4 regions of the Kitasatospora sp. NPDC096204 genome follow, and region 1 is predicted to be linked to each of the others. Evidence: riboswitches for the same ligand, from Rfam matches in the RefSeq annotation. Region 1 holds a riboswitch; each other region holds the start of a gene.
The links. A riboswitch is a leader RNA that binds a small molecule or an ion and turns the genes downstream of it on or off. The one in region 1 is predicted to bind cobalamin.
Positions count from the first base shown of each region.

Region 2: another riboswitch for cobalamin. It lies ahead of metE (5-methyltetrahydropteroyltriglutamate--homocysteine S-methyltransferase); the one in region 1 lies ahead of ACIQ87_RS04410 (FecCD family ABC transporter permease).
Region 3: another riboswitch for cobalamin. It lies ahead of ACIQ87_RS13655 (cobalamin biosynthesis protein); the one in region 1 lies ahead of ACIQ87_RS04410 (FecCD family ABC transporter permease).
Region 4: another riboswitch for cobalamin. It lies ahead of ACIQ87_RS16295 (HoxN/HupN/NixA family nickel/cobalt transporter); the one in region 1 lies ahead of ACIQ87_RS04410 (FecCD family ABC transporter permease).

Region 1 covers NZ_JBIWFT010000003.1:217,351-224,473, reverse strand. Annotated here, with positions in the region: gene ACIQ87_RS04415 (ABC transporter ATP-binding protein) at 1-628, opposite strand, end outside; gene ACIQ87_RS04410 (FecCD family ABC transporter permease) at 634-1,713, opposite strand; cobalamin riboswitch at 1,809-1,940, opposite strand; gene sodN (superoxide dismutase, Ni) at 2,043-2,438, opposite strand; gene sodX (nickel-type superoxide dismutase maturation protease) at 2,707-3,069, shown strand; gene ACIQ87_RS04395 (CGNR zinc finger domain-containing protein) at 3,114-3,695, opposite strand; gene ACIQ87_RS04390 (amino acid ABC transporter ATP-binding protein) at 3,828-4,580, opposite strand; gene ACIQ87_RS04385 (amino acid ABC transporter permease) at 4,628-5,602, opposite strand; gene ACIQ87_RS04380 (ABC transporter substrate-binding protein) at 5,639-6,562, opposite strand; gene ACIQ87_RS04375 (ABC transporter substrate-binding protein) at 6,981-7,123, opposite strand, start outside.
Region 2 covers NZ_JBIWFT010000001.1:58,868-65,990, reverse strand. Annotated here, with positions in the region: gene ACIQ87_RS00190 (MarR family winged helix-turn-helix transcriptional regulator) at 1-195, opposite strand, end outside; gene ACIQ87_RS00185 (SDR family oxidoreductase) at 265-1,119, shown strand; gene metE (5-methyltetrahydropteroyltriglutamate--homocysteine S-methyltransferase) at 1,213-3,528, opposite strand; cobalamin riboswitch at 3,685-3,927, opposite strand; gene ACIQ87_RS00175 (acyl-CoA thioesterase) at 4,001-4,453, opposite strand; gene cobF (precorrin-6A synthase (deacetylating)) at 4,952-5,710, shown strand; gene ACIQ87_RS00165 (MarR family winged helix-turn-helix transcriptional regulator) at 5,754-6,206, opposite strand; gene ACIQ87_RS00160 (MFS transporter) at 6,206-7,123, opposite strand, start outside.
Region 3 covers NZ_JBIWFT010000010.1:157,573-164,695, forward strand. Annotated here, with positions in the region: gene ACIQ87_RS13645 (putative cobaltochelatase) at 1-1,998, opposite strand, end outside; gene ACIQ87_RS13650 (cobyric acid synthase) at 1,995-3,509, opposite strand; gene ACIQ87_RS13655 (cobalamin biosynthesis protein) at 3,506-4,513, opposite strand; cobalamin riboswitch at 4,621-4,754, opposite strand; gene ACIQ87_RS13660 (alpha/beta hydrolase) at 5,122-6,228, shown strand; gene ACIQ87_RS13665 (hypothetical protein) at 6,998-7,123, shown strand, end outside.
Region 4 covers NZ_JBIWFT010000013.1:25,737-32,859, reverse strand. Annotated here, with positions in the region: gene ACIQ87_RS16305 (M24 family metallopeptidase) at 1-683, opposite strand, end outside; gene rpmG (50S ribosomal protein L33) at 948-1,112, shown strand; gene ACIQ87_RS16295 (HoxN/HupN/NixA family nickel/cobalt transporter) at 1,192-2,307, opposite strand; cobalamin riboswitch at 2,336-2,550, opposite strand; gene ACIQ87_RS16290 (ArsR/SmtB family transcription factor) at 2,632-3,015, shown strand; gene ACIQ87_RS16285 (hypothetical protein) at 3,066-4,112, shown strand; gene ACIQ87_RS16280 (AAA family ATPase) at 4,749-6,758, opposite strand; gene ACIQ87_RS16275 (putative quinol monooxygenase) at 6,828-7,123, opposite strand, start outside.

The DNA of each region.
Region 1 (7,123 bases):
CCGCCAGGTTGAGGTCGTGCAGCGCGGTGAGCACCGTCGGGCCGGCCTCGCGGGCGAGGGCCAGCACCTCCAACTGGTGGGCGATGTCGAGGTGGTTGGTGGGTTCGTCCAGCACCAGCAGGCGCGGCTCCTGGACCAGGGCGCGGGCGAACAGCACCCGCTGCTTCTCGCCCCCGGACAGGCTCAGGAAGCCGCGTTCGGCGAGGTGCCAGGCCCGGACCTTGCGCAGCGCCTCGGCGCAGCGCCGCGCGTCCCCGTCGGTGGGGGCGCCGAAGCCGCGGCGGTGCGGCAGCCGGCCCATCGCGACCACCTCGGCGACGGTGAAGTCGAACTCGGCGGAGTGCTCCTGGGTCAGCGCGGCCACCCGGCGGGCCGTCTCGCGGGCGGTGAGGGCGTGCAGGTCGTCGCCGGCCAGCCGGACCGCGCCGCCGGCCGGCTTCAGCACCCGGTAGACGCAGCGCAGCAGCGTCGACTTGCCGCTGCCGTTCGGGCCGATGAGCCCGACCACCTGTCCGGCGGCGGCCGCCAGGCTCACCTCGTGGACCAGCCGGGTGCCGGCCAGCTCCACCGAGACGGCGTCGACGGCGAGGTCCTGGGCCGGCCCGGTCGCGGTGTCCACCGCGGTCACGTCGGTCACCGGGTGCCTCCGAAGGACTGGCCGCGGCGGCGCATCATCAGCAGGAAGGCGGGCACGCCGAGCACCGCGGTGAACACCCCGACGGGCAGTTCGGCGGGCGCCAGCAGGGTGCGCGAGGCGATGTCCACCCAGACCAGCAGCAGGGCTCCGGCGAGCGGGGCGATCAGCAGCACCCGGCGGTGCCCGGCGCCGACCAGCATCCGGGCCAGGTGCGGCATCAGCAGCCCGACGAAGCCGATCGCCCCGCTGACCGCGACCACGGTGCCGGTGACGGCGGCGGTCACCACGAACAGTTCGCGGCGCAGCCGGTCCGGGTCCACGCCGAGCGAGGCGGAGGTCTCGTCGCCCATCGCGAGCGCGTCCAGCCGCCCGGCGGCGCAGGCCAGACAGGCGAGGCCGGCCAGGACGGTGACGGCGGCGATCGGCACCGAGCCCCAGGTGGCGCCGCCGAGGCTGCCGAGCAGCCACATCATGGCGTCCCGGGCGGCCTCGCCGCGGTCGGCGGCGAAGACCATCAGGGTGGTGGCGGCGGAGAACCCGTAGGACAGGGCGGTGCCGGTGAGCACCAGGCGCAGCGGGGTGAGCCCGTGCGCCGTGCGGGCGGCGAGGTAGACCAGCGTCATGGCGGTCAGCGCGGAACCGAAGGCGGAGGCGGAGATCGCCCACACGCCGAGCGAGGCGAAGGCGCCGAACAGCAGGACGGCGTTGGCGCCGACGGCCGCGCCGGAGGAGATGCCGAGGACGAAGGGGTCGGCCAGCGCGTTGCGCACCAGGGCCTGGACGGCGACGCCGCAGGCGGCCAGTCCGGCGCCGACCACGGCGGCCAGCACGGTGCGCGGCAGCCGGATCTCCCAGACGATCGCGTACGCGGCCGCCTCGTCCGCGTCCAGCCGACCGCCCGTCAGCCCGGCGCCCAGCAGCCGCAGCACCCGGGGCAGGCCGAGCCCGGAGGAGCCGAGGGCGACCCCGCAGACCAGCGAGAGCAGGAGGGCGGCGCCGAGGCCCGCGGCGAGCGGGACGACGGGTATGCGACGAGTGGGCGGGCCGACTGCACGGTCTGCGGGTGCGCGGTTCACGGGTGCGCCTTGCCTCGGGCCGGGGGTGCGCCGGGGCGGGCGCGGGCCGGGGCGTGCCGGAGCGCCGTTCCCCTCGCAGTCCACGGCGAGTTGTCGGGAGTTCGGCGGCCGAGGGCGATCGGGCTGGCGCGGCCGTACGGGCTGGTACGGGCCGTGCTCACCGTTGCGGGTCAGCGCCGGATTCACACCGGACTTCTCCCTCGGACGCCCTGGCAGCATAACAGCCACTCAGGGCAGGCAACCCTTACCGGTCGGGGATCGGGCGTGAACGCACGACCGCCCCCGTCCGGCGGTCCGGACGGGGGCGGTCGGGTGGCGACGCGTCAGGCTCAGGCCTGCTTGGTCTCCCAGAAGATCTTGTCGACCTCGGCGATCAGGTCCAGCAGGGCCTGGCCGGTGGCCGGGTCGGTGGACGCCTTGGCGGCCGAGGCGGCCTTCAGGGTGTCGTTGATCAGCTGGTGCAGCTGCGGGTACTTCTCGAAGTGCGGGGCCTTGAAGTAGTCGCTCCACAGCACCGAGATGTGGTGCTTGACGGCCTCGGCGCGCTGCTCCTTGATGATGATGGCGCGGGCGCGGAAGTGCGGGTCCTCGTTGGCCTGGTACTTCTCCTGGGTGGCCTTGACGGACTCGGCCTCGAGCTTGGCCTGCGCGGGGTCGTACACGCCGCAGGGCAGGTCGCAGTGGGCGTGGGCGGTGGCGCGCGGTGCAAACAGACGAGAGAACATGGGAGTCCTTCCTTAGATCGTCTTCCCGCGCCCGAGATTACCCTTCCGCCCTCCCGGTTTCGCGATCGGGCGGCGGGCCTAGGGCGAAAGACGGACCCGGAACCGGGGTATTCCGGACATCGGAGCGCTGACGGCCCGTACGGCAGACTGGGGGACGGGCGGAGCGGGAGGAGGAGTCGTGGCGCGGAGTACGCGACCGGAGGACGTCGGAGCCGGGGACCGGGGCGGAGTGCTGCCGTTCGGGCTGGTCGACGTGGCGGGGCCGTCGATGGTCCCGACCCTGCGCGAGGGCGACCGGCTGCTGGTCCGCTACGGCGCGCCGATCCGGCCGGGCGCGGTGGTGGTCTTCCGGCACCCCTTCCAGCAGGACCTGCTGGTGGTGAAGCGGGCCGCCGAGCGCCGGCCCAAGGGCTGGTGGCTGCTGTCCGACAACCGCCCGGTGGACAGCGACAGCCGCAGCTACGGCGCCGTCCCGGACGAGCTGGTGCTCGGCCGGGTGCTGCTGCGGCTGAGCCCGAGCCCGGTCTGGCTGGCGCCGGGGCGCCGGCTGGAGCGGCTGCTGCTCACCCCGCGGCTGGCCCGGGTGCCGGGCCTGGCCCGCCGGTTCGGCGCCTGGGTGGAGGAGGTCTGAGGCCCTGGGGCCCCGACCTCCCGAGGCCCCGGGTTGCCGAGGGCCTAGGCCCGGGCGGCGGCCTCCGCCTCCTGGCGCTTGCGGGCCCGGTAGGCGGCCACGTTGGCGCGGGTCGCGCAGCGGTCCGAGCAGTAGCGGCGGGAGCGGTTGGTCGAGGTGTCCAGGTAGGCGTTGCGGCAGGGCGCGGCCTGGCAGATGCCGAGCCGGTCGGCGCCCAGCTCGGTCAGGTGGACGGCCAGGCCCATGCAGGCGACCGCGGTGAAGTGCGCGGTGGCGGTGGGGGAGTTGTCGGCCAGGTGCAGGTGCCAGCGCGGCCGCCCGGCGTCGTCCAGGTAGTCGTGCCCGGAGACCAGCGGGCTGACCGGGTACTCCATCAGCAGGCTGTTCAGCAGGTCGACGCCGCGGACCTCGTCGCCCTCGGCGGCGGCCTCGAAGACCCCGCGCAGCCTGGTCCGCACCGCCCGCAGCCGGGGCAGGTCGGACTCGTCGGCGAGGGCGGCGGCCCGCGAGGAGTCGGAGAACAGGCCGCGCACCGCCTCCACGGAGGTCAGCGTGTCGGTGCCGCGCTCGGGCTCCTCGGTGTTCACCAGCCGAACGGCGAGATCGGCGTAGGCGGCGAGCTCCACAGGGGTCCTTCCAGATTCGGTAACGGGCTGACTGCCTCCAGCCTATTACTCGTACGGCGTTCCGGCCTCCTTTCCCGGCGGGGAAAGGCCGGCGCCCGGCAGGACGGGTCTGCCGGGCGCCGACGGTACGGCCTAGAGCACCTTGGACAGGAAGGCCCTGGTGCGCTCGTGCTGCGGGTTGGTGAGCACCTCGCGGGGGTTGCCGGACTCGACCACCACACCGCCGTCCATGAACACCAGGGCGTCGCCGACCTCGCGGGCGAAGCCCATCTCGTGGGTGACGACCACCATGGTCATGCCCTCCTCGGCGAGGCCGCGCATGACGTCCAGGACGTCGCCGACCAGCTCCGGGTCGAGCGCGGAGGTGGGCTCGTCGAAGAGCATCAGCTTGGGCTTCATGGCCAGCGCGCGGGCGATCGCCACGCGCTGCTGCTGGCCGCCGGAGAGCTGCGAGGGGTAGTTCCCGGCCTTGTCGGCCAGGCCGACCCGCTCCAGCAGGGCCATGCCGCGCTCGCGGGCGTCGGCCCTGCTCTCGCCCTTGACCTGGACCGGCGCCTCCATGACGTTCTCGACGGCGGTCATGTGCGGGAACAGGTTGAAGCGCTGGAAGACCATGCCGATGTCGCGCCGCTTGAGGGCGACCTCGCGGTCCTTGAGCTCGTGCAGCCGGTCGCCCTTCTGCCGGTAGCCGACCAGCTCGCCGTCCACCCAGAGGCGGCCGCCGTTGATCTTCTCCAGGTGGTTGATGCACCGCAGGAAGGTCGACTTGCCGGAGCCGGAGGGGCCGATCAGGCAGAACACCTCGCCCTGCCTGACCTCCAGGTCGATGCCCTTGAGCACCTCGACCGGGCCGTAGGACTTGTGCACGTTCTCGGCGCGGACCATGGGCTCGGTGGACGCCGCGGCGTCGGCGGGTGTCTTGCTCAGGTCGGTCATACGTGACCACCTCCCTCGAGCCCCGGGACGACGTCGGCGTTCGTCTTGGGGGCGGGCTTCCCGGAGAACAGGCCCCGCAGCCGCTGCAGCGGGGTGGGCGGCAGGGTGCGGTTGGAGCCCCGGGCGTAGTGGCGCTCGATGTAGTACTGGCCGATGGTCAGCACCGAGGTGAAGAACAGGTACCAGAGGCTGACCACGATCAGCAGCGGGATGTTCTGGTAGTTGCGGGAGTAGATGACCTGGCCGGCCCGGAAGATCTCCTCGAGGGAGATCACGGAGACCAGCGAGGTGGTCTTGAGCATCGAGATGGTCTCGTTGCCGGTCGGCGGGATGATCACCCGCATGGCCTGCGGCAGGACGATCCGGCGCATGGTCTGGAACCGGCTCATGCCGAGCGCGTGCGCGGCCTCGGTCTGGCCCTCGTCGACCGACTGGATGCCGCCGCGGACGATCTCCGCCATGTAGGCGGCCTCGTTGAGGCCGAGGCCCAGCAGCGCGGCGACGAAGGTCGGGATCAGCACGTTGGTCTGCTCGGACCAGAACTCCGGCCCCCACGGCACGCCGATCGACAGCTTGGCCCAGATCAGGCCGAGGAAGTTCCAGAACACCAGCTGCACCAGGACCGGGGTGCCGCGGAAGATCCAGATGTAGACCCAGGCGACGCCGGCCAGCAGCGGGTTCGGGGAAAGCCGCATCACCGCGAGGACGATGCCGCCGACCACGCCCATGAGCATGGCGAGAACGGTCAGTTCCAGCGTCACCAGCAGGCCGTGCATGATGCTGTCGTGGAACAGGTACTGACCGACGATGTCCCACTTGAAAGCGGGGTTGGTGAAGAGGGCGCTCACGAGCATCGCCGCGAGTACGGCGATGACGACGGCGCCGGCCCAGCGTCCGGGGTGACGGACGGGGACGGCCCTGATGATCTCGGGCCGCCCCTTCTCCGCCGTCCCCTTGTCCAAAGAGTTCACGGTGTGGCCTCGGGGGAGAAGTGAAGCGTACGAGGGTCAGGAGGCGCCGTTGACGACCGACTTGTCGATGGCGCCGGCCTCGACACCCCACTTGCTGAGGATCTGCTTGTAGGTGCCGTCGTCGATCAGCGACTGGACGGCGCCCTGGACGGCCGGGGTGAGCTTGGAGCCCTTGGCCAGGGCCACGCCGTAGGGGGCCACGCCGTAGGTCTCGCCGACCTTCTCCAGCTGGCCGCCGGACTGCTTGACCGCGTAGTCGACGACCTGGGAGTCGGCCATCAGCGCCTGGTCGCGGCCGGAGACCACGGCGTTGGTGACGTCCGTCTGGAGGTCGAACTTGTCGCCCCCGTTCTGGATGCCCGGCTTGCCGGCCTTGGCGCAGTCGGGGTCGCGGGTGTCCTTGATCTCGTCGGCCTGGGTGGTGCCGGTCTGGACGGCGACCTTCTTGCCGCAGAGGTCCTTCGGGTCGATCTTCTCCGGGTTGCCCTTCTTCACCGCGACGGCGCTGCCGGAGTTGAAGTAGGTGACCATGTCGACGATCTGCTCGCGCTCCTTGTTGTCCGTGAAGGACGACATGCCGAGCTGGAACTTGTTCGACTGGATGCCGGGGATGATCGCGGTGAAGCCGGAGTCCTGGACCTCGGCCTTCAGGCCGAGCTTGGCGGCGATGGCGTTGGCCAGGTCGACGTCCATGCCGATGATCTTGCCGCTGTCGTCCTTGAACTCGTCCGGCGCGTAGGAGGCGTCCGCGCCCACCACGAGCTTGCCGGCCGCCTTGACGTCATCCGGGACGAGCGAGGCCAGCTTGGGATCGGCCTTGACCTCGTTGACGGTCGCGGAGGCGTTGGGGGCGCCACCGCCGTCGCTCTTGCTGCTGCTGCAGCCGGTCAGCACGAGGGAGACCGACGCGGCGACCACACCGGCTGCGAGGAGCCGGCTGCGCTGGGTACGGGTGGTCATGAGGGGGATCTCCATCCTGGGGGAGAGAGGTCGGGCGGAGCGCGCCGCGGGAGCGGCGCACCGGAGCGGCGAGCCGCGCGGCTCGGTACGGGTGCGTGTCGCCGTACGTCGTCGTACGTGCAGGCCGGGTCGTGCAGTTGCCCGGGGCGGGGGTGCCGCCCGGGGGTGTACGAGGTACTGCTTCCGCCACCCTCCGCCGAGGTGGACGTTGACCGGACGGCCTCGACCAGTGGCCGGCTCGATCCGAGATGGGGGGAATCCTGCCATCTGATGACAGTCAGGTGGCCCTTATCCAGATCAAAATCGGATAACGAGGGGTCGCACTGTCCGCTATTCGGACTTATCCCGTGCCCCTGTCACTCTGCGCATAAGTATGCAGACCGGTTCGTGCCGTACCCGGAGGCCCGCCGCCCGCCGGTCAGATGCCCCCGTTGACCACCGCGTTCTGCGCCGCGCCGGCGCTCACGTTCCACTTGGCCAGGATCTTGTCGTACTCGCCGCTGCGGATCAGCTGGTCGATCGTCTTGGCCAGCACGTCGCGCAGCTGCCCGTCGTCCTTGC
Region 2 (7,123 bases), on a different contig from region 1:
GGACGGCTCCGCGTGCAGCTTCTCGGCGATCCGGCGGGTCGGGACCGGTGCTTCGGCCGCGAGCAGCGCCTTGGCCTGCAGCGCGGTCAGCTCGTGGACCGCCGCGGCCGCCTCGGACTCCCGGCCGTAGCGGCGGTTGACGGCCGCGAAGAGTCCGACGATCTCCTGGGTGAGGTCATCCGATGGGTGGGGCATGACCACCAGGGTATCGAGGTGCTTGACAGGGAGAAATATCGGGCCGCATAGTTATGGATCATATTGGTTATGGACCATAAGCATATGGAGTCCAGCGCGATGAGCAACAAGACCGTCCTGATCACCGGCACCTCCTCCGGCATCGGCCTGGCCACCGCCGTCGCCGCGGCCCGCGGCGGCTGGCACGTGATCGCGACCATGCGGAACACCGCGAAGGCCGGCCCGCTGCGGGCCGCCGCCGAGCAGGCCGGGGTCACCGTCGACGTCCGGGCGCTGGACGTCACCGACCCGGCCTCGGTCGAGGCCTGCCTGGCCGGCGTCGACCGGCTGGACGCCCTGGTCAACAACGCCGGCGCCGGCCACATCGGCACCCTGGAGCAGGAGAGCGTCGACGACGTCCGCGCCGTCATGGAGGTCAACTTCTTCGGCGTGCTGCACGTCACCAAGGCCGCCCTGCCCCTGCTGCGGGCGAGCAGGGGCAGGGTGCTGACCGTGACCAGCGTCGGCGGCGTGGTCGGCCAGCCCTTCAACGAGGCGTACTGCGCCGCCAAGTTCGCGGTGGAGGGCTTCATGGAGTCCCTCGCCCCGGTCGCGGCCACCGCCGGGGTGTCCGTCAGCGTGGTCGAACCGGGCGCGGTGGCCAGCGAGTTCGTCAACAACGTGGGCCTCACGGACGACGCCGCCGAGCAGGCCGGGCCGTACGCGCCGGCCCTGGCCGACTACCTGGACCGCACCCGCGACGCCTTCGCCGACGCGCAGGCGGCCGAGGACGTGGCCGGGCGGATCCTCGGCCTGCTCGACGCCGAGCGCCCCGCCTTCCGGCTGCTCACCTCCGACGCCGCCCGGGCCTTCGCCGGGGTGAAGCTCAGGGACCTCGACGGCTCGGCCGTGCAGACCCTGACCGCCGGCTGGGTCAACCCGTGACCACCCGAGCCGCGGGGCCGGCTAGGTGGCCGGCCGGAGCGGGCGCGGCGGCCTCACCGCGCCCGCTCCGGCTCCCGTCAGCCGCCCTCCCCGTCAGCCGGCCAGTTCGGCGCGCAACGTCCGGGCGGCGCCGACCAGGCTCTCCAGCGAGGCCCGGGTCTCCGCCCAGCCGCGGGTCTTCAACCCGCAGTCCGGGTTGCCCCAGAGCCGCTCCGCCGGGATCGCCGCCAGGCCGGCGCGCAGCAGGGAGACCGCCTCCGCAGTGCCGGGGACGCGCGGCGAGTGGATGTCCCAGACGCCGGGGCCCACCTCGCGCGGGTAGCCCGCCTCGGCGAGTTCACCGGCCACCTCCATGTGGGAGCGGGTGGCCTCCAGCGAGATGACGTCCGCGTCGAGGTCGTCGATCGCGGTCATGATCGCGCCGAACTCGGCGTAGCACATGTGGGTGTGGATCTGGGTGTCGGCCCGCACCCCGGAAGTGGCAAGCCGGAAGGCCTCAGTGGCCCAGTCCAGGTACGCCGGGCGGGCGGCGGCCCGCAGCGGGAGGGTCTCGCGCAGGGCCGGCTCGTCCACCTGCACCACGGCCGCGCCCGCCGCTTCCAGGTCGCCGACCTCGTCGCGCAGGGCGAGGGCGACCTGGCGGGCAGTGTCGGCAAGCGGCTGGTCGTCACGGACGAAGGACCAGGCGAGCATGGTGACCGGGCCGGTGAGCATGCCCTTGACCGGGCGGTCGGTCAGGCTCTGCGCGTAGCCGAACCAATCGGTGGTCATCGGGTGCGGGCGGGAGATGTCCCCGGCCAGCACCGGCGGGCGTACGTATCGGGTGCCGTACGACTGGACCCAGCCGTGCCGGGTGGCGAGGTAGCCGGTGAGTTGCTCGGCGAAGTACTGGACCATGTCGTTGCGTTCGGGCTCGCCGTGCACCAGGACGTCCAGGCCGGCCTTCTCCTGGTAGGCGATGACCTCGCGGACCTCGGCCTCCATCCGCTCCCGGTAGGCGGTCGCGTCGATCCGACCCACTGTCAGATCGGCGCGTGCGGTGCGCAGTTCGGTGGTCTGCGGGAAGGAGCCGATGGTGGTGGTCGGCAGCAGCGGCAGGCCGAGCCGGGCGCGCTGGGCCTCGGCCCGCTGCGGGTAGGCCTGGGCCCGGCGGGTGTCGTCGGCGGTGACGGCGGCGGCCCGGGCGCGCACCGCCGGGTCGTGGGTGATCGGGGAGTTTGCGCGGGAGGCGAGGTCGGCGCGGTTGGCGGCGAGCTCGGCGGTGATCGCGCCGGTGCCCTCGCGCAGGCCGCGGGCGAGCAGCGCCGCCTCGCCGGCCTTCTGCCGGGCGAAGGCCAGCCAGCGGGCGATCTGCGGGTCCAACTCCCGTTCGGCGGCGGCGTCGAGCGGGACGTGTAGCAGGGAGCAGGACGGCGCGACGTCGACGGTGTCGGCGAGGCCCAACAGGGTCGCCAGGGTGGACAGCGACTTCTCCAGGTCGTTGATCCAGATGTTGCGCCCGTCGATCACCCCGGCGACCAGCCGCTTGCCGGGCAGGCCGCCGACGGCGGCGAGGTCCTCCAGGTTGGCGGCGGCCGGGCCGGTGAAGTCCAGCGCCAGGCCCTCCACCGGGGCTTTGGCCAACACCGACAGTGCCTCGCCGAGCCGGTCGAAGTAGCTCGCGATCAGCAGCTTGGGCCGCTCGGTGAGGGCGCCGAGCTCGCGGTAGGCCCGGGAGGCGGCGTTCAGCTCGGCCGGGGTCCGGTCCTGGACCAGCGCGGGCTCGTCCAGCTGGACCCACTCGGCGCCCGCGGCCCTGAGCGCCGCGAGCAGCTTCGCGTAGACCGACAGCAGCCGGTCCAGCAGGGTGACCGGCTGGAAGTCCTCGGCCACCCCGGGGGCCGGCTTGGCCAGCAGCAGGTAGGTCACCGGGCCGACCAGCACCGGACGGGCGGTGTGGCCGAGCGCGAGGGCCTCCTCGAACTCGCCGACCGCCTTGGCCGGGTTCGCGGCGAACACCGTGTCCGGCCCCAACTCCGGCACCAGGTAGTGGTAGTTGGTGTCGAACCACTTGGTCATCTCCAGCGGCGCGACGTCCTGGTTGCCGCGCGCCATCGCGAAGTACCCGTCCAGCGGGTCGGCGTCGACCGCCTCCCGGTGCCGCGGCGGGATCGCGCCGACCGCCACGCTGGCGTCCAACACGTGGTCGTAGAACGAGAAGTCACCGGTCGGGACCTCCCCGATCCCCGCCCCGGCGAGCTGGGCCCAGTTGGTCCGGCGCAGGTCGGCCGCGGTCGACAGCAGCGCCTCGGCCGTGACCGCGCCCTTCCAGTAGCCCTCGATCGCCTTCTTCAGTTCACGGTTACGACCCTGCCGGGGGTAGCCGTACGCGGTGGCCACGGACGCCGCGGCGGCGGACTTCGCTGTCAAGGGACTCTCCTTCGCGAGCCTGAATCCTCAAGTGCACCGGTGGTGGCACGAGGACGCGAAGGGATGACGAACCGGACGGGCACCCGCACCCGTGCACGGCTCCGCCTGGTATGGTCGCCGACCCGCCCACGAGGTCACCGGATGGCCGCACGCGAACGGTCGCGTACGGGCAGTGGCAGGTCTTCGGACTCGCGGGCGCGCCCATCCGGCCGAAACCGGGGCGGACACCTACTGGCCGTCGCTTCCCAGACCCGTCCCGGGTCCAGTGCGTATGACGGCGGTCGTTCCCACTCACCGCTGCGGGGCAGTCCCGGACTGGCCAGTCGAAAGGCGTCACCGGGTTCCCTCTTGCGACACCCCGCCTGGCGGACGGGGCGAACCAGCTGCGTCGCCAGCTTAGGGGCAAGACGTCGCCGTCGAGGCGCAAATCCCGAAAGGCGTCCGTATCGTGGGACGTCGCCGCCGCGTACGGTTACTCGGCCGAAGGCCCGCGCAGCTTGTCGGGGCCGCCGTCCTCCGGGAGCAGCTCGGGCACCGGGTGGGGCCTGCCGTCCGAGTCGACCGCCACGAAGACCAGCTCCGCCGTCGCCACCCGGGTCACCGGCCCGGCGAGGTTCCACCGCTCCGAGGTCACCTCCACCGACACGTCCATCGAGGTCCGCCCGACGCGGCCGACCCGGGCGCGGACGGTGAGGAGGTCTCCCGCCCGGACGGGCGCGAGGAACGACATCTCCCGGACGGAGACGGTGACCGCGGGAACACCGGCGTGCCGGCCCGCGGCGGCGGCGGCCGCGTCGTCGATCAGCTTCATCATCACGCCGCCGTGCACCGAACCGTAGAGGTTGGTGTCGTGGTCACTCATGATGTGGGCGAGGGTGACCGCCGAGTCGGCCGGGGTGCGGGAGAGGACAGCGGGACTGGTCACAGCGACGGCCCGCCCGTCATGGCGCCGGAGGAATCGTGGTCGGCGTTCCGCTGCACGGAACTCTCCTTCGTGAGGTCGCGCACCTCGGGCACGCGAAGGAGCGGGCAGCCGTCCGTATACGGCCCGCCCGCACCATCGGCCCGCCCTCGGGGTCGTGGTGGGCCGCGGGCCACCACGGCACGCGGGCAGCGGCACGTCCTCGGACTCGTGGGCGCGCCCTCCCGGCCGAACCGGGACGGACACCCACCGGTCGTCGCCCCCCGGACCCGTTGCCGGGCGCGGCGCGCAGGACGGCGGTCGTTGCCGCTCGCCGCTGCGGGGCGGTCCCGGACTCCCGCCGGGTTCCCTCGTGACGACACCCCGCCCGGCGGGCGGGGCGAACCAGCTGCCCCGCCAGCTTACGTCCATCCGCGCAGCTCACAGCCACCGCCCACCGCTTCGGTCGGCCACGTACGGCCCCCGGGGCCGTACGCCGGGGCGGACGGCAGAATGTCCCCCATGCGGCACATCTTCGTCATCGGCATCGGTGCGGGCGACCCGGACCACCTCACCCTGCAGGCGGTCAAGGCGATCGGTCGCACCGACGTCTTCTTCATCCTCGACAAGAGCGAGGAACGGCAGGACCTGATCGCGCTGCGCCGCCGGATGCTGGCCGAGCACGGACGGCCCGGGCACCGGGTGGTCGAGGTGCCGGACGCCGAGCGGGACCGCACGACCCCGGCGTACGCGGCCGCCGTGGACGACTGGCGCGTCCGCCGCGCCGACCTGGTCGAACGGCTGCTCGCCGAGCACCTCGGCCCGGGCGAGAGCGGCGCGTTCCTGGTCTGGGGCGACCCGGCCCTCTACGACAGCGTCATCGCCGTGGTGGACGACGTGTCCACCCGGGGCGGCGCGCCGTTCGAGTACCAGGTCATCCCGGGCATCAGCAGCGTCTCCGCGCTCGCCGCCCGGCACCGCACCACGCTGACCAGGGTCGGCCGCCCGGTGCAGATCACCACCGGACGCCGCCTGGCGGAGGGCTTTCCCGAGGGGGTGGACGACGTGGTGGTGATGCTCGACGGCCGGGCCGCCTTCACCGAGATCGACCCCGAGGGGCTGGAGATCCACTACGGCGCCTACCTCGGCACCCAAGACGAGGTGCTTGACTCCGGGCCGCTCGCCGAGGCGGCACCGCGGATCCGTGAACTGCGCGAGCGGGCCCGGCAGCGCAAGGGCTGGATCATGGACACCTACCTGCTCCGGCGCTCGGACGGCTGACCCCTGACGGCCGGCGGCCTCCCGTGGTGAACCGGCCGCGGCCTCAGTCCAACAGCTTCGCCAGCACCCGGTCGAGCGCGCGCAGGTCCTCCGGCGGCAGCCCGAGCAGCGCGTCCGGCGGGGTGGTGAGGATCCCGGTGGCGAGCGCCGCCTTCGCCTCGCCCTCCTCGGTGAGGTGGACCAGCTTGGAGCGCCGGTCGGCCGGGTTGGTGATGCGTTCGGCGAGCCCGCGCCGCACCAGATCGTCCACGATGACGGTGGTGTACGGCGGGTCGGCGGTCAGTCGCTCGGCCAGCTCCCGCAGGGTGATCGGGCCGGCGGCGAGCCGGCGCAGCGCCCTGACCCGGCTGAAGCTCATGCCCAGGGCGTCGGCGACGGTCTTGCGGCGGTCGTGGCGCTCGAGCACGAGCGCGTACATCCCCTGCCAGACCCGGGCCGCCGTGGCGGCGTCGGCCCCGCTCCCCTCCGGGTGCCCACCGGTGTCAAGGCGCTCCATCAGGCGTCCACCGTCTCCTTCGTCTCCTCGGTTCCCTCGGCCGGCTCCTGCTCGGCGAGTCGTCGCGCCGCGCGCTCGGCCGTCGCCCGGGCCCAGCGGCCGGAAGTGAGCGTACCGGTGACCAGCACGGCCACCCCGCAGCCGGCGATGATCCACCAGGCCGTCCGCGCGGCCCCGGTGAACGCCGCCGGGTCCGTCAGGGCGGTCCCGGCCATCAGGGCTCCGGTCACCGCGACGCCCAGGGACTGGCCGACCTGCCGGCTGGTGGAGGCCACGGCCGCCGCCACCCCGGCCTGCGAGCGGGGCATCCCGGAGACGGCGGTGTTGGTGATGGGCGCGTTGACCACGCCGAAGCCGATGCCGAAGAGCAGGAAGGCGACGACCAGCAGCCCGGTCGGCAGGTGCTCGGAGTAGCCGACCGCCTGGAGCACGGCGCTCGCGGTCAGCGCCGTCCCGGCCAGCAGCAGCGGTGTGCGCGGCCCCCGGGTGGCCACCATCCGGCCGGACAGCGGCGCGGTGAGCAGCGACATGACGGCCATCGGCAGCATGAACAGCCCGGCGTGCAACGGGTCGAGACCGCGGACGTCCTGGAGGTACAGGGAGCTGAGGAACAGGAAGCCGCCGAGGCCGGCGAAGGCGGCGACCGCGATCACGGTGGCGCCCGAGAACGGCGCGGAGCGGAAGAACCGCAGGTCGATCAGCGGGTCGGTGTGCCGGGGTTCGTACCGGAGCAGGCCCAGCAGGGCGGCCAGCGAGGCCGCGGCGCAGCCGAGCACCACGGGCGAGGTCCAGCCGCGCTCCGGCGACTCGATGATCGCGTAGGTGAGCGCGGCGAGCAGCACGATGACCAGCAGCTGGCCGACCGGGTCCACCCGACGGGTGCGGGCCGCCCGCGACTCCGGCACGTAGCGGGTGGT
Region 3 (7,123 bases), on a different contig from region 1:
GGTGCGGGCCAGGCCCAGGCGGACCGGGCCGGACTCGCAGTCCAGCACCACGCTCGCCGTACCCTGCGCCGCGAACAGCGCGGCCGCGCGCTGGGACTGCGCCAGCGCGTCCCGCCCGCCGGTGGCCCGGCCGTCGGTCACCACGACCAGCAGCGGGCGCCGGTTCGGGTCGCGCAGCCGCTCCACCCGCAGCACCTCGTGCGCCCGCAGCAGGCCGGCGGCCAGCGGGGTCCGCCCGCCGGTGGGCAGCGACTCCAGCCGGGCCGCGCCGACCTCCACCGAGGAGGTGGGCGGCAGCGCCAACTCGGCGTCCGCGCCCCGGAAGGTGATCATGCCGATCTTGTCGCGGCGCTGGTAGGCGTCCATCAGCAGCGACAGCACCGCGCCCTTGACGGCGGTCATCCGCTGCCGGGCGGCCATCGAGCCGGAGGCGTCCACCACGAACAGCACCAGGTTGGACTCCCGTCCCTGGCGCACCTGTTCGCGGAAGTCGTCCTTGCGCAGCAGCAGCGCCCGCCCGCTGCGCCCGCGCGTCGCCTGGTGCGGCGCGGCGGCCTGGAGGGTCGCGGTCAGGTGCAGCCGGGCGAGCGCGCCCTGCGGGCGGCGGGCGCGGATGGTGTGCCCGCCGGTGGTCTCGGCGGGGGAGCGGCGGCCCTGGGCGCCGTGCCCGGTGCCCTTGACGGTGAACAGCCTGGTCCGGAACGGGTCCCCGGCCGCGACCGGCGCCGACTCCCGTGCGGGGGCCGGGTGTTGGGCCGGTATGGGCGGCTGCGTGGGCGCGTCGGCACCCTCGGCGGCGGGAGCCTCGGGTGCGGGAGCTTCGGGAGCGGGCGCCTCGGAGCCGCCGTCGGACGGCTCGGGTGCGCCACCGCCGTCAGGGCCACCGCCGTCGGGTCCGCCGTCGGGGCCGTCGTCCTGCGGCCCCCCGTCCGGCCCGCCGTCGCCGTCCGGGCCGGGCCCGTCGCCCTCGGGCTCCGGATCGTCCTGGGCGTGCTCCTCCAGCGTGCGGTCCAGCTGCTCCTCGTCCAGTCCCGGCGCGTCGAAGGGGTTGCGACGGCGCCGGTGCGGCAGCGCCAGCCGGGCGGCCCGTCGGACGTCCTCCTCCAGCACCTCGGTGCGCCCGTCCCAGGCGGCCAGCGCGACGGCGGTGCGGGCCATCACGATGTCCGCGCGCAGCCCGTCCACCTCGAACGCGGCGCACACGGCGGTGATCTGACGCAGAGCCACATCGGTAAGCTCGACGGCGGGCAGCAACTCCCGTGCGGTGGTGATGCGTTCGGCGAGCGCCCGTTCCTCTCCGGCGAACCGCGCGGCGAAGCCGGCCGGGTCCGCGTCGTACGCCAGCCGGCGGCGGACCACCTCGGCGCGCTCGACCGGGTCCCGGGTGGCGGCGATCTCGACGGTCAGGCCGAACCGGTCGAGCAGCTGCGGCCGCAGCTCGCCCTCCTCCGGGTTCATGGTGCCGACCAGCAGGAACCGGGCCGCGTGCCGCACCGACACGCCCTCGCGCTCGACGTACGAGCGCCCCATCGCGGCGGCGTCCAGCAGCAGGTCCACCACGTGGTCCTGGAGCAGGTTCACCTCGTCGATGTACAGCACGCCGCGGTGCGCCCTGGCGAGCAGTCCGGGCTCGTACGCCTTGACGCCCTCGGCCAGCGCCCGCTCCAGGTCCAGTGAGCCGACGATCCGGTCCTCGGTCACGCCGACCGGCAACTCGACCAGCTGGGCGGGGTGTTCGGACGCGGACGGGACGGCGTGCGGCCCGTCCGGGCACTGCGGGTCGGGTGCGGCCGGGTCGCAGGCGAAGCGGCAGTCGTCCACGGTGGCGATGGACGGCAGCAGGCCGGCCAGCGCGCGCACCATCGTCGACTTCGCGGTGCCCTTCTCGCCGCGCACCAGCACGCCGCCCACGGCCGGGGAGACCGCGTTCAGCAGCAGCCCGAGCCGCAGGTCGGCCATGCCGACGATCGCGGTGAACGGATAGCGGACGTCGGTCATGCGTCACTCCCAGGGGCCCCGGGCGGGAGGAACGGCAGCGATCCGGCCGCCGGCACCCCGCCCTCGATCAGCTTCCACAGCGCGTCGGTGTCCGCGTGCTCCTCGATCAGGTCGCCCAGCCGGTCCAGCCGGGCCTCGCGCGCCGCGGCGAAGGAGGTGTCCGGCGCCGGGACGAACGCCCGCCCGGACAACTCGGCGACTTCGCACAGGAGTTCGCGACGGAATCCGTCGTTCTCCAGCGCGCCGTGCCAGGTCGTGCCCCAGACCGCGCCCACCCGGCAGCCGTCCAGGAAGGCGTCCCCGCCCTCGACCGTCACCACTCCGTGGTGGATCTCGTAGCCCTCGACCCGCTGCCCGTACGCCTCGCCGACGGGGCGGGCCAGCACCTTCTCGGCGCCGAACCGCACGTGCGTCGGCAGCAGCCCGAGGCCCTCGACGGCGCCCGCCTTCGACTCGACCTCGTCCACGATCGAGTGCGCCAGCATCTGGTAGCCGCCGCAGACCCCGAGGACCGGCAGGCCGGCCGCCGCGCGCGCCCGCAGGGCCGGCTCCAGGCCGCGCTCGCGCAGCCAGGCGAGGTCCGCGACGGTGGCCCGGGTGCCGGGCAGCACCACCAGGTCGGCGTCGGCCAGCTCCTCCGGCCTGGTCGCCCAGCGCACCAGCACGCCCGGCTCCTGCGCGAGCGCGTCCACGTCGGTGAAGTTGGACAGCCGGGGGAAGCGCACCACGGCCACCCGCAGCACGTCCGCGCCGAGCGGCCCGGGCCCGTCCGCCCGGTCCACCACCGTGGACAGGTCCAGCGAGTCCTCGGCGTCCAGCCAGAGCCCGGGCAGCATCGGCAGCGTGCCCAGCACCGGACGGCCGGTCAGCTCGCGCAGCATGTCCAGCCCGGGCGCCAGCAGCCGCGCGTCGCCGCGGAACTTGTTGACGAACCAGCCCGCCACGTGCCGCTGGTCCTCCGCCGACAGCAGCGCCAGCGTCCCGTACATCGCCGCGAAGACCCCGCCCCGGTCGATGTCCCCGACCACCACCACCGGCAGGGCGGCGGCCGTGGCCAGGCCCATGTTGGCGATGTCACGGTCGCGCAGGTTGATCTCGGCGGGCGAGCCCGCGCCCTCGCAGACCACCACGTCGTAGCGGCGGCGCAGGTCGGCCAGGCACTCCAGGGAGCGCTCCAGCAGGACGGGCTTGCGCTCGCGATAGTCCAGCGCGCCCACCTCGGCCACCGGTCTGCCGAGCAGCACCACCTGGCTGCGGCCGTCCGCGCCCGGCTTGAGCAGCACCGGGTTCATCGCCGCCTCCGGCTCCACCCGGGCGGCCTGCGCCTGCATCGCCTGGGCGCGGCCGATCTCGGCGCCGTCGGAGGTGACGAAGGAGTTCAGTGACATGTTCTGCGCCTTGAACGGCGCGACCCGCACGCCCTGGCGGGCGAGCCAACGGCAGATCCCGGCCGTCACCACGCTCTTGCCCGCGTCCGAGGTCGTCCCCGCGACCAGCAGTGCGTTGCTCATCCCCGTCCCCTTCTCTTCGGCGACTTCCGCTCCAGCAGCACCCGCAGCAGGACGTGCCCCGCGACCGTCGTACCCAGCGCCAGCGCGCCCACCCGCCGGGAGAGCGCGCAGGCCCGCTCGATGTCGTCCACCGTCACCGGCCGGAGCTCCGCGCCCAGTACCGGCCGGTTCTCCACACGCTCGCCGTACCGCAGCGCCCCGCCCAACCGGACGCCCACCGCGCCGGCGAACGCCGACTCGGCCTGGCCCGCGTTCGGGCTCGGGTGCGCGGAGCCGTCGCGCCGCCAGACCCGCCAGGCCGTCCGGGGCTCGGGCGCGGCGGCCACCGTCAGCAGCGCCGTCAGCCGGGCGCCGGGCCAGCCCGCCAGGTCGTCCAGCCGGGCCGAGGCCCAGCCGAACCGGGCGTAGCGCGGCGAGCGGTGGCCCACCATGGCGTCCAGGGTGTTCACGGCGCGGAAGGCGAGCAGGCCGGGCGTGCCGGCCAGGGCGCCCCAGGTCAGCGCGTTGACCACGGCGTCGGCGGTGTTCTCCGCCACCGACTCGACCACCGCCCGGGCGATCTGCTCCCCGTCCAGCGCGCTCGGATCCCGCCCGCACAGGTGCGGCAGCCGTTCCCGGGCGGCCGTGAGGTCGCCCGCCGCCAGCGAACGGCCGATGGTGCGCGCCTCCCGGGTCAGCGAGGTGCCGCCGAGCACCGTCCAGGTCGCGGCCGCCGCCAGCGCCGCCCGGCCCAGCGGGCGCCGGCCCACCGTACGGTCCAGGGCGAGCGCGCCCGCCGCGACCGCGCCCACGCACAGCGCCGTGTACCCGGCCCCGGCGGCGCGGTCGTCGCGCCACAGCCGCCGCTCCAGCCGGGTCGCGGCGCTGCCGAAGACGGCCACCGGGTGGCCCCGGCGGGGGTCGGCGAAGCGGGCGTCGGCGGCGTAGCCCGCGACGGCGCCGAGCGCGAACGCGGCGGCGCGGGTCAGCGGGCGCGCGGAAGGGGAAGACGCGGGCGGGGTCATCGGTCGCACGGCGGAGGGCAGCTCGGGGTCGGGCAGGGCGGGGCAGCCTGCATCGCGTGCGTGTCCTCACTCAGGGTCCGCGCCCTGGATCGACGTGACGGCGGCGAGAGTCTCCTGGCTTCCGGGTCGAACGCACCCTCGGAGCCTTCCAGCGGCCGTCGACGGCCCGCCGTGGCGATGTTCCGAGCGTGCTCCCCGGTGACAGTGGCGGGACCGCGCCGGACTTCCACCGGCTTCCTCTCCATGCCTCCGTTTGGCCCCAGGATCCCATCACGGGCCCGAACCGGGAGTCAACCGAGGTCACGGAGGGGTTGGTCACACGCGGACGCCGCTGACGCCCCGTGGGGCCGGTCGGCGCGGCGGGCCGAGGACGGGGTCTGCCGCTGCCCTCGTCCGCTGCCTTCGCCCTCCCGGGGCCGGCCGTCCTTACCGTCCTCACCGTCCGTCTCCGGCGCCACCTCGGCAGCGCGGGGCCGCCGGCTCCTCGGCAGGGCCGGCCCGCCGCCCGGGTGACCCGGACGGCCCAGCCCGGTGGCCGGGCGGGCGGGGCGCCGGTGAACTGGTGCCCGAACACCGTCCGGTCCGTGAGCAGGAGAGCGGGGAGCGAAATGCGTTGGGGAACCGCAGCCGTCGTGGCGGCCGCCGCGGTCGGGGCCGCCGTGCTGGTGATCGGCCGTCGGGCCTCCGAGCGGATGGTCCGTCCGGTGACCACCGTTCAGGAGTCCGCTCCGGTCGTCGTCCGCGGCCTCGCCCCCGGCCGGGTCACCTTCACCCGCGGCCCCGGGAGCCTGCGCCCCGGCCGCTGGGCGGTCGAGTGGGCGGACGGCGGGCACGCGGTCGTCGAGGAGATCCTGCACGGCGACGAGCAGGAGGTCACCCGCCGGCTGGTCCGCGCCGACCGGGGCACCCTCGCCTCCGGCACCGAGGTCCGCTTCACCCCACGGGTCCACCTCGGCGACCCCACCGAGGCGCTCGGCCTCGCCTTCGCCGACACCGCCGTCGACGGCGAGCTCGGCGCCCTTCCCGCCTGGCAGCTCGACGGCAAGCGCGGCACCTGGGTGATCCTGGTGCACGGCCCCGGGGCCGACCGCCGGCAGACCCTTCCGGTGCTCCCCGTCCTCGACCGGCTCGGCCTGCCCGCCCTCGCCGTCACCTACCGCGGCGACCGGGGTGCCCCCGGCTCCCCGGACGGGCTCAGCCACTTCGGCGAGACCGAGTGGCGCGACGTCGAGGCGGCGGTACGGCTGGCGCTCGACAGCGGCGCCGGCAAGGTGATCCTCTACGGCTGGTCCCTCGGCGCGACCATGGTCCTCCACACGGCGGCCCACTCCGCCTGGTCGCACGCCGTCCGCGGCCTGGTCCTCGACTCGCCCGTGCTCGACCTCCCGGCGTCCGCCCGCCGGGACGCCGCCCGCTCCGGCTTCCCGGGCGTCGCGGCGGAGCTCGGCGCCCTCGCCGCCGAAGGCCGGACCGGCGTCGACCTCGCCGACTTCGGCCGCATCGCCGAGGGCGCCGACCTGCGGGTGCCCACCCTCCTCCTGCACAGCCCCGAGGACCGGATCGCCCCCTTCGGCACCGCCGAGAAGCTGGCCGCCGCCCGCCGCGACGTGGTCAGCCTCCAGGCCTTTCCCGGCGCCGACCACGCGACCCTCTGGAACAGCGCCCCCGAGCGCTACACCGAACTCCTCCGGCGCTGGCTCACTCCGTTGCTCTAGCCGCCTTCCGCGCGAGCCGTTCCGCGCGAGCCGTTCCGTGCGAGCCTTTCCGCGCGAGCCGTTCCGTGCGAGCCTTTCCGCGCGGGTCCTGCCGTTCGATCCGTTCCGCGTGAGCCCCCCTCTCACCGCGCCGGCGCTTTCGGCCGGGTCCCGTCGGTTTTTCCGTTTGTCTTCCCCCGTCCACGAATGAACGTTTCTCTCATTCCGTCGAGCGCGCACGAGAAGTCGGCCGGCCCGACTTCTCGTGCGGCACGATCCCCCGCCCCCGCCCTCCATCCGTCCGGATTCGGGCTGGACAGCCCGGCCGGATGTCGGGGGAGGGGATTGCCCGCGCGAAATCCGGCCCGTCGTCAGGGGCAAGAATTGGCCCGGGCTCTTACCCCCCACCCGTACGCACGGTGACCGGTCGAGCATTCCCGGCAACCGGGGCGCCCGGGATGGCATGGGCAGGCCATACGATTCCGGCCAGGCGGTTTGCCGCTGTTGCCCGATCTTGCGGAGGTGCCACCGCCGCTCGCCCGGTCGTACGGACAACCGGATGTGACAGAAGGCCGGTACAAGGGGAAGACTGCTCGACGTGACGTCTCGGAACCCGCGCGACCGTGATGCCCCGCTCCCGCCGACGATCGGTACCGGTGCGACGGTGACCCGTCTCCCCGGAACGGCCCAACGGCCCGCCGGTGGCAGGCCGGGCGGGGCGGGTGTCCCCCGTAACGGAGTACCCCGGCGACGGGGACCGGCTCCGGCTCCCGGGCGGGGTCGGGTTCCCGTGCCGGAGGGCTTCCCGGCACCCGCCGAGCTGGCGCCGCTGGCCCGCCGGATGCTGGTGGACGCCGTCCGGGTCGCCCGCTGGGCCGGCGAGCTGGCCGAGGTCGACAAGCGCGGCGAGCTGCTC
Region 4 (7,123 bases), on a different contig from region 1:
TACTGGGCGCCCATCACCACGGTCAGGAAGTCGCCCTCCTCCACCCGGCGGTCGGTCGGCTGGTGGGCGGCCTGGCCGGAGTGGCTGCCGGTACCGACCGAGACCGGGAAGGCCGCCCGGTCGGCGCCGTGGTCGATCATCCGGCGCTCCAGCTCCATCGCCAGGTGCCGCTCGGTGCGGCCGACCAGGATCGACTCCAGCAGCTCGCCGAGCGCCTGGTCGGCGATCTCGGCGGCGATCCGCAGGTCGGCGATCTCGTGCTCGTCCTTGACCACCCGCAGCCGCTCCACGGTCTGGCCGAGGTCCACCAGTCGGGCCCCCTCGGTCAGGCCGCCGACCGCCCGGTGCCGGCTGACGGTCAGGTCGTGCTCCTCCACCGCGAGGCCCGCCACCCCCGAGCGCGCGGCGGCCGACGCGGCGGCCAGCGCGGTGTCCGTCCCGGCCGCCACCGGCAGCCGGGTGACGTCCGGAGCGATCAGGTGCTCACCGGTGTCGTCCGGCGGCAGGTCGTCCGGCAGCGCGAGCAGGGCCCGCTCTCTGGTCAGCAGCAGGCTCGCCCCGCAGGGCGCGCAGCCCGTCAGGTACCGCACGTTCGCCGCACGGGTGATCAGCGCCGCATCGGCCCCGGCCGCACCGCAGTGCTCCCTCACCCGCTCCCGCCGCCCCGCGTACGCATCCGCCATGCGTCGAGCCTACGAACCCCCGGCCCGAACCGCCCGCCGAGCGCCCCCGACAGAACCCCCGGTGCCCCTTGCACGCCCCCGCGCGACCGCGCCGTGCCCCGCTCCCCGACCCGCCGCGCCCTCTTCGGCGGCGCCCCGGGGCCCCGGCGTCCGGGAATGGGCAGGGCCAGGCCCGCGTTCTCCTCCAGTGAAAACGACTTCCATTTCGGCACCCGGTCCCGGTCCGACACCCGGGGCCGGACACCCAGGCCCCAGGAGGACCCGATGGCCCGCAGCGAACTGCGCCCGGTGATCAAGCTCCGCTCCACCGCCGGCACCGGCTTCACGTACGTGACCCGCAAGAACCGCCGCAACGACCCGGACCGGATGGTCCTGCGCAAGTACGACCCCGCCGCCGGCCGGCACGTCGACTTCCGCGAGGAGCGCTGACCCCGCACGCGCCGAACGGCGCCGCCCCGGGTTCGGGGTGGCGCCGTTCCGCCTGCTCGGAGGCCGGCAGCCGGCCCGGTCACGGGTTCCGTGGCGTCCAGCGCTTCTCGACCCGGGCGAGCTTCCAGTACCCGATCGCGATCGCCCAGACGACCACGAACAGCCCGGCGATGGCGTAGCCGACGTTGTCCAGCGAGATGTCCGCGATGAACCCGGTGACCGGGTCGGTCAGATCGAGCTTCTCGTGCAGCACCCCGACCAGCTCGATGGTGCCGATGACGAAGGCCACCGCGATCGACAGACCGGTGATGGTCAGGTTGTAGTACACCTTCCGCACCGGGTTGGCGAAGGCCCACTGGTACGCGAAGTTCATGAACGTCCCGTCCAGGGTGTCGAACAGGCTCATCCCGGCCGCGAACAGCAGCGGCAGGCAGACGATCGCGTACCACGGCAGCCCGGAGGCCGCACCCGAGCCGGCCATCACCATCAGGGTGACCTCGGTCGCGGTGTCGAAGCCCAGGCCCAGCACCATGCCGACCGGAAACATCTGCCCCGGCCGGGTGATCGAACGGGTCGCCCGGTTCAGCACCCTGGCCATGAAGCCGCGCGAGTCGAGGTGCGCCTCCAGCTCCTTCTCGTCGAACTGCCCGGCCCGCATCGAGCGGAACACCTTGAGGATGCCGAGCAGCGCCGCCAGGTTGAGCGCGCCGATCAGGTAGAGGAAGGCGCCGGAGGCCGTCGTGCCGACCATGCCCAGCCACTTGTGGGTGGCCGACTCGTCGTCCATCAGCGTGTTCGCCAGCTGCGCGCCGCCCGCCACCAGGGCGGCCATCAGCACCACCATCGAGGAGTGCCCGAGGGCGAACCAGAAGCCCACCGAGACCGGCCGCTTGCCGTCCGCCATCAGCTTGCGGGTGGTGTTGTCGATCACCGCGATGTGGTCGGCGTCGAAGGCGTGCCGCATGCCGAGGGTGTACGCGGTGATACCCAGGCCCACCCCGAAGACCTGGGTACCGACCGCGTACCGCTCGGGTGCGACCAGGAAGATCAGCGTGCCGAAGGCCACCACGTGCATGGCCACGATCACCGCCATCAGCCCGGCCGTACGGACGGTGTCCTCGCGCCGCCATCTGAAGGCGGGCAGCACGGAGGGGCCCGGTTCGGGCCCGGCGGAAACGGTTTCGGGCAGGGTCATGCGGATCACGCTCCAGCACCTCGTGGAAAACCTCGTGAGATGCCGTGGCCGGTCTCCTGGCTGACGGGAACACCCGTACCCGCCTTCCCAGGCGCGCGAGGCGCCCAGTGGCTTCATGGGTACGGACGACGCTCCTCCGTAGGCGGAGGAGCGACCCGATCACAGTGGCGAGGGCCGCTCCGGGCTGGGACCCCTGAGGGTCCGTCACCGGTCTTCCCGAGCACCACGGCGGGGAACACCGTAGGGCCCCGCCCCGACCCATGCAAGGCTGCGCACCTACGCAGGTGTCCAGGATCACAGGCCCCCGCCTGCGAGAATGTCCGCATGCATCTCGTACCGGAGGACCGCGCGGGCCACCGCACCATCGACGGGCACCGGGTCTGCGAGGCCATCGCCGCGATCGGCGACCGCACCCACGTCCGGTCCTGGTCCGAGCGGTTCTCCCTGCTCGCGGACCCGGGCCGGCTCTCCCTGTTGCTCGCCCTCCACCGGGCCGGGCCGCTCGCCGTCACCGATCTCGCGGTCGCCACCGGCATGCGCGACCCGGCCGTCTCCCAGGCCCTGCGGCTGCTCCGCACGGCCGGCGTGGTCACCGGCGACCGGGACGGACGAGTGGTGCGCTACCGGCTCGTGGACGAGGCCATGCGCCCCCTGCTCGACGAGTGCGCCGCCGCCGAGCACCACGAGCCCAGCGCGGCGGCGGGCTGACCGGCGCTCGGAACCGCGCCGCGGCCCGGCCGGATGAGTACGATCATGGTGTGCCGTCCCACCCCCACGCCTGGCCCGCCGACCGCTGGAACACCCGACCGGTCAGGGCACGCGTGCTGGCGGTCGCCCGCACCCTCACCTCGGCCACCCGGGTCCTGGACGTCCTCACCCTGCTGAGCCCGGACGGCATCGAGCGCTACTTCACCGTCAACCCCGGCTCCGCCTTCGCCGACCGCGCCCTGGACGAGTACCTGCACGGCCTGTCCGGCTTCACCGTGCTGGACTGGGAGGACGCCGTCCGCCGCCGCTTCGACCTGGCCGTCGCCTGCGCCGTCCACTCCTCCATGCACCGCCTGGACGCCCGCCTCGTCGTCCTCCCGCACGGCGCCGGCTACAACCGCCTGGTCACCGAGTCCACCGGCGACACGGTCAGCGCCGCCGGCCTGTCCCGCAACGAACTCACCCACCATGGAAGGGTGTTCGTCGACGTCCTCGGCCTCTCCCACCCCGAGCAGCTGGACCGGCTGCGGGACTCCTGCCCCGAGGCGCTGGACGTCGCCCGGGTCGTCGGCGACCCGTGCTTCGACCGGATGCTCGGCAGCCGGCGCTCCCGCGACGGCTACCGCGCGGCGCTCGGCGCCGTCGGCGGCCGACGGCTCGTCGTCGTCAGCTCCACCTGGAGCGAGCACTCGTTATTCGGCCGCCACCCCGACCTGCCCCAGCGGCTGGTCCGCCAACTGCCCGCCGACGAGTACACGGTGGCCGTCGTCCTGCACCCCAACGTGTGGAGCCGGCACGACCCCGAGGCGCTGCTCGCCGCCGCCCGCCGGATGGGCCTGCGCCTGATCCCGCCCCACCAGGGCTGGCAGGCCGCACTGGTCGCCGCCGACTGCGTGATCGGCGACCACGGCTCGGTCACCGTCTACGGCGCCGCCCTGGACCACCGAACCGCACCCTGCTCGTCGCCACCGGCGCCGCCGAACTCGACCCGCGCTCCCCCAGCTACGCCTTCGGCCAGGCCGCACCCGTCCTCGACCCCGACGGGGACCTCACCGCCCAGCTCGAACTGGCCCTGGCCCGGGAGCCGGCCGACCTGAGCGGCATCACCGACCGGTCGCTCGCCCACCGCGGCGAGTCCGCCCGCCTGCTGCGCCCCCTGCTCTACTCCTTCCTGAAGGAGCTGGACGAACCCCGGGACGAACCGGCCCTGCCGCCCTACCCCAGGCCCGTCCCGCACCCAGCCGCCGAGGGGCCCACCGCGTACGACGTCGAGGGGCGGAGCGAGGGCACCGACGTCAGCCTCCGGCGCTACCCCTTCGACCCGGACGACCACGCCCCGCGCGGCTTCCACGCCCTCACCGACGACCACCCCGGCGACGCCCTGCGCTACACCGCCGAGGTCCTCGCCCGCACCGAGGTGCACGCCGAACTCCCCGCCGCCCGCTGGCTCGCCGACACCGCCGCCGAACTCCCCGGCCTCGCCGTCGCGGTGGCCGCCCTCGGCCCGGCCCGCCACCTGCTCCGGCTGCGCACCGGCCTGCTGCTGGAGGCCCGCGCCGAACCGGACTGGAACCACCCCGACCCGGCGATCGACCCGCTGCTGCTCGGCTCCGCCGTGGCCTGCTGGCTCGCCGAAGGCGGCGCCCCGGCCGCCCTCCCCGACCACGGGCTCACCGTCCGCACCGGCGAGCACCGCACCCGGGTGTCGTTCCGTACCGGGCCCTGAGGCGCGTCTAGCCCCGCAGCTCCCGCAGCCGCGCACGGCTGCGCTCGGCCAGTTCCTCGTCGCCCCGCTCCTCGGCGAGGGAGGCGAGCAGGGTGTGCGCCTGCGCCTCCTTCGCGTACTGGCTCCGGTGCTTGGCCCGCCGGGCACAGTCCTGGGCCTGGGCGAGGGCGAGGTCCAGCTGCCCCAGCGCCCGGTGGGCCCGGGCCCGGACCAGCGGCAGCTTCATCAGCATGTCGACGTCCCGCGTCCGCTCGGCCTGGCCAGTGGCCCCGGCCAGCACGGTCAGCGCCTCCTGCGCACGCCCGTCCGCGATCAGCGCCTGCGCCAGGTTGTAGCCCTGGACGATCTCGCCGTGGTCGTCACCCCGGTTCTCCGCGAGGGCCAGGGTGAACCGCTCCACCGCGTCGCCGGGACGGCCGTCGGCCAGGCAGAGCAGACCGTCCGTCTCGTAGAGCACCCCCAGCACCTGCCGGTCGGCCACCAGCGGCACCTGCTCGGTGGCGAGCGCCAACTGCTCGGCGGCGAGCCGGAATTCCTTCCGCTCGTAGTAGGCGCGGGCCAACTGGTTGCGCATCCGGACCACGGCGGCGGGCTGGTTGTCCCACTGCGCCGACTCGATGCCGATCCGGTGGGTGGCGATCCAGTCCTGGTAGAGCTTGCGGTCGTGGTACAGCAGCCAGAGCGACTCGCAGAGCCGCCACACCTCGCCGTGCCACCCCTGCTCGGCCGCCGACTCCAGCACCGCGCGGAAGTTGGCGCGCTCGGCGTACAGCCACTCCAGCGCGGCGGTGTCGGAGGGGAAGCGGGGCAGCTCGTCACCGCTCGGGTCCTGGAGGCGGAGCCGTTTCGCGGCCATCGCACGGTCGGCGACCGACGCCCGGCCCCGGTAGTACGCCACGACGGCGGCGAGGAGGGCCCCGCGGTCGGGCAGCTCCTGGGTCCGGCCGTAGGCGTGCAGCCGCACCACGTCGTGGGCCCGGTAGCGGTTCTCACCCTCGTCGTCGTCCACCACCTCGTCCAACAGGTGGACGTCACGCAGTTCCGCGATCGCCCGCTCGGCCCGCTCGACGCCGACCGCGCGCGCCAGTTCGGCGGACACGAAGGGGCCGGGGTGTACGCCGATCAGGTGATAGAGCGCCCGGCCCCGCGCCGACAGCCGCTCGTAGACCAGGTCGTAGGTCGCGCCGAGATCGCTCTCCTCGTCCTCCAGCATCGCCAACCCGCCTTCCCGGTCCCGCAGTTCGGCCACCACCCGGCCGACCGGCAGGCTGTCCCGGTCCAGCAGTTGGCTCCCGACCGCGTTCAGCGCGAGCGGCAGCCCGCCGCACAGCCCGACCAGCTCCGCCAGTTCCCCGTCGGTGCCCCGCGCGGCGCCCACCCAGCCGCGCACCAGTTCGGCGCCCGCCGTCGCGCTCAGCGGCCCGAGCCGGCACACCTCGGCACCGTCCGTCCGCAGCGCGGGCAACCGCCGCCGGCTCGCGACCACCACCAGTCCACCGGACGGGATCAGCGCGCGGACCTCCGCGGCGTGCTCGACGTTGTCCAGGAAGAACAGGCACCGGCGCTCGGCGGTGGCGGTGCGGAACGCCGTGAACCGCTCGGCCTCCACGACCGGGGGCTCGGTGCCGAGGGCACGCAGGAAGCCGGCCAGCAACTCGGGCAGGTCCACCCCGCCGTGGTGCCGGTAGGCCTTCAGGTCGGCGTAGAGGTCCCCGCCCGGGAAGTGCTCCCGGTGGTCCCTGGCGAACTTGGCGATCAGCTCGGTCTTGCCGACCCCACCGAGGCCGGTGAACACCACGACCCCGAGCCCGTCCTCCTCGACCCGCCCCAGAGCCCGGGTCAGCGCGGCGAGTTCCGGCTCCCGGTTGACGAAGGGACCGCGTGGCGGGCGGATCTGACGCGGCCTCGGCAGCGGCTCCCGATCGTGGAAGTGCACCGACCCGATGGTCCCGGCCTGCACCACGTGGCCGCCCACCGTGGCACCCGACACGGTGTTGGACACCTCGCGCCGCTCCATCCGCCTGCTCCCTCCGACCGGCCGGGCCCCAGCCTACGGGCTGGGCACCCGACCGGAGGGAGCTTCAGGTCACCGGGGGGTGATCTCGCCCATCTCCGCCCAGCCGTCCATGCCGGGGATCTCGGTCGAGACGATCCGCGGCTTGGCGGCCACCGCGTACGACAGCTCCTCCATGGCCTTGGTGAAGTGCGCCGACTCCACGTGCGCCTTGCCCGCGTCGCCGTCGCGGAACGCCTCGACCAGGACGAACTCGTTGGGGTCGTCGACGCTGCGGGACCACTCGAAGAAGAGGTTGCCGGGCTCCTGACGGGTGGCCTGGGTGAACTCGTCGACCAGGCTCAGCCAGTCGTCGGCGCGCTCCGGGC